DNA from 2 places in the Mesorhizobium sp. BR-1-1-10 genome. Region 2 is predicted to be linked to the other one. Evidence: predicted binding sites of a transcription regulator. Region 2 holds the regulator's gene; the other holds the start of a gene.

Region 1 (4,552 bases), on a different contig from region 2:
ATGCGCGCAATAGACCATGCGGCTGAACAGGTTTGTTGTGTTGCCCACCTGACGGCTGTGTTGCCGCTCCTTGGTCCTGCTGCGCGAAGCCAGCCACTCGGTCTCGGTGATCAGGGCAGGGAAGTAGCCTGGCACCTCATCACCTCGAAACACAAGCGTCCCAAAGGCCGCTGGATTGCGCAACGTCTCGCCCACAACCCCCTGGGACCACGTGCCCCCCGAGGGACTTAAGATACCCCGCTCGTTCAGCGTCTGGGCGATTGCCAACTGCCCAAGGCCTTGCTTTGCCAGATCGAACAACAGGCGAGCATCTGATGCCCTGGCGTTAAGCTCTTGGGTCTCTCGGTCAATCCAAAAGGGAACCTTGGCGAGCTTGACGCGGCCAGCCCTGGCCCTCTCTGCCTTGCGGCTCATAGCCTCTTTGACACGCTTGGACAGCTTTTCGCTGTACTCATTTGCCGACTGCATCGAGAGGATGGATTGGACCATGTGCATGAAGCTCGCGCGGTAGCCCTCAATGGTGTGGACGCGCTGGTCGTGCATGGTCACGATGGTGAGGCCGGTCTTGAGGACGGCAAGGAAGTACTCCTGCGCGTCCAGATAGTTGACGCGGGATATGCGGTCGACGTTCTCGACCAGCAGCACCATGTCGGACGGGATCACACCATTCTTGATGTCTGACACCAGCTTGCCAAAGGATGCCTCAAGGTTCGCTCCCTTGAAGGCCGAGATGCCATCGTCCACCAGTTGGCGGTCCAGCGTGAGACCATAGGCTCGGCAGAAGTCCTCAGCGTTCTTGGTCTGACGATCAAGGCTGTCGCCGTGGGCCTGCTTGCCGGATGACCAGCGTGCGTAAGAGATGGCGGTGCGGCCTTTGAGGTCTCGGGGTTCTCTGGGCTGAAACATGGTTTGGGCGTCTCCGTCTGTCTTTGGAAACGCCCTGATAACAGTCTGTAGAGCTACTGTCTATGCCAGGTCTGGCTCTTGCAGATCAGTCCGCCGAGCACGCAACCGCTCATCTTGAGCGAGGCGCCCGACAAGGTTGCCTTGCCCGAATAGGTCTTGTCATTTGCCGGATCGGTGATGTTGCCGGTGTATTTGTTGTCGCCGGCCGCCTTGAGCGAGCCGATGGTCTTGCCGGCATATTTGCCTGATTTGAGCGTGATGGAGAACGAGCTGCTGCCTGAAATGGCAGCGGTGTCGCCGGCTTGCGTTTTCCAGTTGCCCTCGATCGGATCGGCCCACGCCGCGCCGCTCAGGATCAAAGTGGCCGCCAGGGCCAGGCTCACTTTTCGAGACATGTCTTCCTCCCTTTGGATAGCCGGCCGGATGCTCCGCCTCGCCGGTCTGCCGCTTACGCAAACGTAAGCTAATCCAGCTTCCGTCAAAACGAAAGCGGTGCCGCAACGGAAGGTTTTGGCATTTCGAAAGCGCCTGAATTCGCCCTGTCGGCCCGGAAATGAAAACGACCAGCGCCTCGTGTTTGCTTTCTAGGGTTAGCAGAGTGTTGACCGCGCGCTCGAAAATTTTCGGCAAATTTGGCGAAAACCAGCTGAATTGCTGGCTTCGTATCCTTAACGAATTTTCGCGTTTACCTCTTGTTTTAGCTTTGTTTTCCTCAAATTAAGCACGCCATTTAACGACGGATTCAAGCCTGCGCGGCATTCTCGAAAGCATCGAAAGAGCGGCCCGGACAAGACGAACGGAGGCAGCTCTCGGGAGCCAGACAGGGGACTAAAAATGGCACGTTTTGAAATGCTTGAAGCAGGCTTCGGCGCCATGGGGGCAACTGCCCAGGCCGACATTCTTTTCGAATTGGGCATGATGTATGCGACCGGCCGCGATTGCGAAACCGACGTCGTTGCCGCCCACAAATGGTTCAACATCGCCGCCATCAAGGGATCGGCCCGCGCCGCCGAGTTGCGCTCGGAACTCTCGGCGGCCATGTCGAAGGTCGAGATCGCCAAGGCGCTGCGCGAAGCCCGCGAATGGATGACCATGCACTGAGTTCCGCCAGACGGGGACGCTCCGGCCAAGACCGCAGAAAGACGGTCGGGCCAACAGGGAAAAGGCTGCGCAGACAGCCAGGCCACGGCCATCGACAACGAGAATGCGGCACGCCGACAGGTCCAAGCCGCGCAACGGACCATGATCCCGAAGACTCCGGTTTTCGGAAGGATCATGGCCAACATGAAGACAGGGAAGGTGGGTTGGGTTCACAGCGCGGGGGCGCCGGGGAAACAGCCTGACCGGCAAAAAAAGCCACGACCGGCCGGAACAAGGCTGGCGTGGCTTTTTGCGTGGATGAGGCCGCGCAGGCCTAATCGAGTGGCGCCAATGCGCCTAGACAGGTCCGATGAAGGATGAAATTGTCCCGCCTCTCTGGAAGAAGCGCGGCCGGGCGGCCGCGCGTGAGTGGAGGAGTTCTATTGTCATGAAAAAAATGAGTGTTTTGAGCGCGGCCATTTTCGGCCTGATGATGAGCGCGCCGGTCGCGTTCGCCGATGACATCACCATCTCGGTGGTCGGCCCGATGACCGGACAGCTCGCCACCATCGGCGATCAGTTCAAGCAGGGCGCACAGGCCGCCGCCGATGCCATCAACGCGGCTGGCGGCGTCAACGGCTCCCAGATCAAGCTCGACATCGAGGACGACCAGTGCGATCCCAAGCAGGCGGTGTCGGTCGCCAATCGCATCGTCGCCAACAGCGTCAAGTTCATCGACGGGCATGCCTGCTCGGGTTCCAGCATTCCGGCCTCGGCGGTCTATGCCGAAGCCGGCGCCCTGATGATGAGCCCGGCTTCCTCGAACCCGGTGCTGACCGATGCGGCCGCCAAGGCCGGCTGGTCGACAATCATGCGTCTCTACACGCGTGACGACGCGCAGGGCGCCTTCATCGGCCCGTGGATCGCCAAGAAATACGCCGGCAAGAACGTCGTCATCCTGCACGACAAGAGCGCTTACGGCCAGGGCGTGGCTGATGCCGTCAAGGCGACCATGAATGCCGGTGGCCTCAAGGAGGTCTATTATGACGCCATCAACCCCGGCGAGAAGGACTATTCGGCGCTTGTCACCAAGCTGAAGGATCTCAAGGCTGATGTCGTCTATTTCGGCGGCTACCACCCCGAGGCGGGCCTGATCCTGCGTCAGTCGGCCGAACAGAATTTCAAGTTCCAGCTGATCATGCCGGACTCGATCGCGTCGCCGGAATTCTGGCAGGTTGCCGGCCCGGCCGGCGAGGGCACGATGTTCGTGTTCCCGTCGGATCCGCAGGCAAAGCCGGAAGCCAAGGCAGCCGTCGAAAAGATCAAGGCCGGCGGCTTCGTGCCGGAAGGCTTCACGCTGTTCTCCTATGCCGTGGTCCAGGCATTCGCCGAAGGCATCAAGCGTGCTGGCAGCGATGATCCGGCCAAGGTTGCCGAGGCGCTGAAGAATGGCACGGCGATCAGCACCGTTGTCGGCGACGTCACCTTCGACGAGAAGGGCGACCTCAAGAATGCCAGCTACGACATCAACCAGTGGCATGACGGCAAGTACGCGCCGATCGCGCAGTAATCGCCCTGGCACTCGGGTAATCCAAGGGAATGGCCGGGTTCGTCCCGGCCATTTCAGTTTGCGGTCGCTCCTTCTATCCGCCGGCGGCCGCGGTGCATGCGTTCTGGTCCTCGGCGAACCGCACCAGCACCGCGCCGTCGGTGACCTGTGCGCCTTCCCCGGCGATCTCGGCGATCACCCCGTCATGCGGGGCGGCGATGGTGTGCTCCATCTTCATCGCCTCGAGGATCAGCAGAGGTTGCCCTTTGATCACAGCGTCGCCTTTCGCCACGCGCACAAGCTTGACCAGGCCCGGCATCGGCGCGCGCAGGCTGCCGGTGGCGGCGGCCGCTTCATCGCTCCTGGCCAAGGGGTCCGGCACCGCGAAAGTATAGCCGACGGCGCCTTCGAACACCGTGATGTGGCCAGGCCAGCGGGCGAGGCGGGGAACGGCGCGAATATCATGCGAACTGGTGCTGTCATAAGGCGCATCGAGCGCCACCTGGAAGCGCCCGTCCGATCGCACTGAAATCTTTGCCTGAATGGCTTCATCGCCGAACGTCAGCCGCATGCGCCGCGCCACGCCGTGGAAATGCGCATAGCCGGCGAGTGCCGACCATGGGTCGTTCGACGGCGGCAATGCTCCGGCACCCGAGGCCGCCATGGCGGCAGCCGAGATGATCTCGCCGGTCGGCGGTGCGACCGCCGTCAACGCCTCCTGGTGTCTGCCAATCAGGCCGGTATCGATGTCTTCAGCCGCAAAATCCGGATCGGCGGCAAGAGCGGCAAGAAAAGCGGTGTTGACGGTGGAGCCGGCAATCTCGGTTTGCGCGAGCGCGGTGCGGAGCGCTTCCAGCGCCTGCCGTCTGTCTCCGGCATGAACGACCAGCTTCGCGATCATCGGGTCGTAGTAGGGCGAGATGGCATCGCCAGCCCGCACGCCGGTCTCGATGCGCATCGCGGCGCCTTCGGGGACAACGTCCGGAAATCTAAGGTGGTGCAGCGTGCCTGTCGCCG
Region 2 (4,552 bases):
CACATCATCTCTATTTCGGGACTGCATATGGCGCTTGTGGCCGGCACCATCATGGGTCTGCTGCGTGGTGCCTTCGCGCTGTTTCCAGACTTTTCCGCGCGCCGGCCGGTGAAGAAATACGCGGCCGCCGCCGCACTGTTCTCGATCGCGGCCTATCTCATCATTTCCGGTGTCGTCGTTGCGGCCGAACGCAGCTTCATCATGCTGGCGGTGATGCTGATTGCCGTCTTCTTCGATCGCGCTGCGCTGACCATGCGCAATCTGGCGATCTCGGCGATCGCCGTCATCCTGGTCTCGCCTCACGAGGTCGTCGGCCCGAGCTTTCAGATGTCGTTCGCCGCGACCGCGGCCCTGGTTGGCGCTTATGCCGGCTGGGCCGATCACCGTGCGGGAAAGACGCGGCCACCGCCGCCAAAGCGATCGCTGCCCTGGTTCCTGACGCGAAAATTCCTGCTGGCGACAGGTGGATTGGCCATGACGTCTATTATCGCCGGCAGCGCCACGGCACTGTTTGCCATCTGGCATTTCCAGCGGGTATCGCCGCTCAGCCTGTTCGCCAATCTGGCCGTGATGCCTATCGTGTCGGTCGTGATGTTCCTGGCCGTCGCCAGCGCGCTGCTGATGCCATTCGGACTGGATTGGCCGGCTCTCTACCTCATGGGCAAGGGCCTGACAGCAATGATCGCCGTGTCGGCGTGGATATCGGAGCGCTCTCCGGTCGATGGAGTCGGGCTGATTTCGCAGCAATCCGTGCTGATGGTCACGGTCGCGCTGGTAATCGCGACGATGGCGACGACATGGCTGCGGCTCGCGGCGCTGCCATTCGCGCTCGCCGGCCTGTTGACTGTGTCGCACACGCGCGCGCCCGATGTGCTGATCTCGGAAGATGCGCGGCTGGTCGCGCTGCCGATCGGCAATGGCGAACTGGCCGTCAACCGGGAACGTCCCAACGAATTCGCAACCGACAACTGGAAGCGCGCCCTGATCTCCGAAACAATCGTCAAACCGGAAATGTTCGACACGACAGACGGGCAATTCGATGTTGCCAGTCCGACCGACCTGCCGCCGGGATCGCCCTTCTACTGCCGCGAAGGCCTGTGCCTTGCCAGGCACCCTTCCGGCGCGATCATTGCCTATGTCGAAGACCGCAAGACCACCTGGAAAGCCTGCGCTTTCGCCGACCTGATCATCGTCAACGACGCAACCGCCTATGACGCGTGCCACAATCCACTGGTTCTCGTCGTCACCAAACGGCAGCTCGCCCGCAAGGGAAGCGCTGCCGTCTTCTTCAATCCCCAGTCGGCCACGACCCGGGCCGCGATCGCATTCGCCGTCGACGGACCATACCGACCTTGGCACGAACAGCGAAAATTCTCACGCGAGGCAAGGGGGCTGCCGCCGTACAAAAAACCCGACAAGCCCGATGGCAAGCCGGCTCAGTAACGCCTGATCAACCCGACCAGCTTGCCTTGTACCTTGACCCTGTCCGGCCCGAAAATGCGCGTTTCGTAGGCTGGATTGGCGGCCTCGAGCGCGATCGAAGCGCCTTTGCGGCGGAACCGCTTCAGTGTCGCTTCCTCTTCGTCGACCAGTGCCACGATAATTTCGCCCGGGCTTGCCGTGTCGGCATTGCGGATAATGACCGTGTCTCCATCGAAGATACCAGCCTCGATCATCGAGTCGCCCTTGACCTCCAACGCATAGTGCTCGCCGCCCATGATCATGTCCGGCGGCACCGAGATCGAATGCGTCTGATGCTGGATGGCATCGATCGGCACACCGGCGGCGATACGGCCCATGACCGGGATGGACACGGCTGAAACCGCATCGTCGTCGTTGCCGGCCGCGGGCAGGCGCGAAGGCGCAGCGGCCGGCCTGATCTGGCGTCCGAGACTGCCTTGGCCAAGGCTGCCTTGGATGACGCTTGGCGAGAACTTCTTTGCCGCATTGAGGCCCGGCGCGATCGAGTCCGGCAGCCGCAGCACTTCCAGCGCGCGCGCCCGATTGGGTAGCCGGCGAATGAAGCCGCGCTCCTCCAGCGCCGTGATCAGGCGATGGATCCCCGACTTGGAGGCAAGATCGAGTGCTTCCTTCATCTCGTCGAAGGAAGGCGGTATCCCGCTTTCCTTGAGCCGTTCGTGGATGAACATCAGCAGTTCATGTTGCTTGCGTGTCAGCATGGCGGCCCCCAAGACATTGAACGAAAGGTTGAACCAGAATCGAAAAAACAAACCCAGAACAAACACTATCTGTTCCAGTTGTGTTCTGCAACCGTTTAAAGTTTAATGAATTTGTTAAGGGGTCTGAAGTTTTTTGCCCGCGACGGCGGGCAGCAACCAGCCCTTTCCGCCATCGGCAGGCGCATTGAAATCGTTTTGGTTAATGGCCTGTGGCCCATCCGCCGACGAGGCTTTGGCATCAGTTAGTTGGAAGGCTTCTCCTCGGGGGCACGTATAATTCGCGGAGCCATTATCGCGGAACGAAACGAAACCAAAATGCCAACGATTGGTAGCTTCGGGCGGCCATGGATCCGGGCGTTCGGCGCACCCCGGCCAGCGCGTTCGAATAGGCGTAGCGGAAGCGCTGAAGTTATCCCGAACCCGCCTTCAAGCTGCCGGCGCGAGCGGCGTATCTGGTAGCGCCGCTGTCTTCGCTGTGGACATAGACGTGCAGTGTGTAGCCGATATGCGCCGTCATCAGCGCCTTGGCCCGCTCGACGTCACGGTCGAGCGCCGCTTCCATGATCGCGGTATGGTGTTCGATCGCAATCGCTTCGCGTAGCGCTTCGATTGCCTCTTCATAGCCATCCTTGAGGCCGGCCGCGGCCCGCAGTGTCGGCGCCAGACCAAGAAAGCGATGATGCCGGCGCAGCTGATCCGAGATCGTCGAGCGGAACCGCAACAGCCAGTCGCATGTGGCGGCGCTCAGCAGCGCCGCATGGAAGGCCTCGTGGTTCTCGTCCCATCTGTCGACGGCCGCGTCCGAGGGATCGTCGACCGCCGTCTTGCAACGCGAGAGCCGGTAGTGGGCGGTGACCACGGCATCCTCCCACTCCCTGCCGCCTTTTTCCATCGATTCGAGGAACAGGGGTATCTCGACCACCATCCTGGCGCGTGCCAGATCCTCCAGCTCGGCCCGCGACACCGGAGCCACGGCAAAACCACGATTGCTGATGGCGGTGACCAGGCGTTCGGCCTCGAGCCGCGACAGGGCTTCGCGCAACGGTGTCCAGCCGACGCCATAGGTGCCGCGCAGCGCACTCAGTTTGAGCGGGGCGCCGGGCATGAGGCGCGTGGTCAGGATGTCGCGCCGCAACAGCTGATAGGCGGCTTCCGTTTTTGTGGAACTCGTTTCATCCCGCATGGTGATCAATCCGTCGTCTGGCAAAAGTATATATGATATTGGGTCACAGCAACAATTATATATAATGTTTGACACAGACCGGCGGACTCACCATGATCGCCGTAGCCGCCGCGTTTCCAAGCGGCCCTGATCAAATCTGGGAGGAAATGATGTTGAAGTCGAAATCCGCTTGGTTGTCGGGCTTGGCGCTGGCAGGCGCATTGATGGTCAGCGCCGGCAGTGCCGCGGCCGATCAGATCCGTATCGGCATTGCCAATTTCGGCGAGCATCCGCAATTGAACGCCGCCATAGCCGGCTTCAAGAAGGCGCTGACGGATAATGGCTACGTCGAGGGCAAGGACGTCGTCTACACGGAGAGCCACACCAATTTCGATGCATCGCTGGTGCCGCAGATGATCGCCAAGCTGCAGGCCGAGCAGCCCAAGCTGATCTACACCATCACCACGCCGGTATCGCAGATCGCCAAGAAAGCGCTTGCCGGTTCCGGCATTCCGATCGTTTTTGCCGCGGTCACCGATCCGGTGGCGGCCAAGCTGGTGCCGTCATGGGACGCCGGAGACGAAGGCATGACCGGCGCCAGCGATCTGCAGGACGTCGCCGCGGTGATGGCCTTCACCAAGAAGCTGCTGCCGAACGCCAAGCGCTTCGGCGTGCCTTATAATCCCGGTGAGGCCAATGACGTTGCCTTGGTCGAAAAGATCAAGGCGGCGGCACCGGCCGCGGGCTTCGAGGTGGTGGAGGTCGGCATAGACAACGTCAATGACATCCAGCAACGCATCGCTTCGCTCGCCGGCAAGGCCGACGTGATCTACGGCCCGGCCTCGAACCTGATCCAGCCGGCGATCGCCGCTGTCTCCGCGGCCGCCCGCCAGGCCGGTATCCCGGTCGTCAACTCCGATGACAGTGCGGTCCGTAACGGTACCGTGCCGGCGAGCTTCGCGGTCAATTACACGCAGGTCGGCGTCAACGCCGGCAACATCGCCGCCGAGATCCTCAAGGGCAAGGATCCCAAGACGATCGCGCCGTCGCGCCCGGCCTACAAGGACCACATGGCAACGATCTCGCGCAAGGCGATGGCCGCGTTCGGCATCGAGATACCGGCTTCAATGGCCGATTGCGGCTGCATCGTCGACTAACATCGGAACTGCCGGGGTGACGGCGTCGGCGCCGTCATCCCGAGGTCAGGGAG

What was found. The regulator LexA, encoded in region 2, represses DNA repair genes until DNA is damaged. The targets are predictions, from matches to a motif close to TGTTCNNNNTGTGTTCNG.
Region 1: the regulator LexA is predicted to act here: its motif matches at 1,600-1,617, upstream of LB555_RS20410 (sel1 repeat family protein).

Annotation. Positions count from the first base shown of each region.
Region 1 is NZ_JAIUIL010000009.1:75,558-80,109, reverse strand. Features, by position in the region: gene LB555_RS20420 (recombinase family protein) at 1-906, opposite strand, end outside; gene LB555_RS20415 (DUF2147 domain-containing protein) at 960-1,301, opposite strand; gene LB555_RS20410 (sel1 repeat family protein) at 1,741-2,007, shown strand; gene LB555_RS20405 (branched-chain amino acid ABC transporter substrate-binding protein) at 2,435-3,556, shown strand; gene LB555_RS20400 (acetyl/propionyl/methylcrotonyl-CoA carboxylase subunit alpha) at 3,630-4,552, opposite strand, start outside.
Region 2 is NZ_JAIUIL010000003.1:459,129-463,680, forward strand. Features, by position in the region: gene LB555_RS08095 (ComEC/Rec2 family competence protein) at 1-1,443, shown strand, start outside; gene lexA (transcriptional repressor LexA) at 1,437-2,180, opposite strand; gene LB555_RS08105 (GntR family transcriptional regulator) at 2,590-3,363, opposite strand; gene LB555_RS08110 (ABC transporter substrate-binding protein) at 3,513-4,499, shown strand.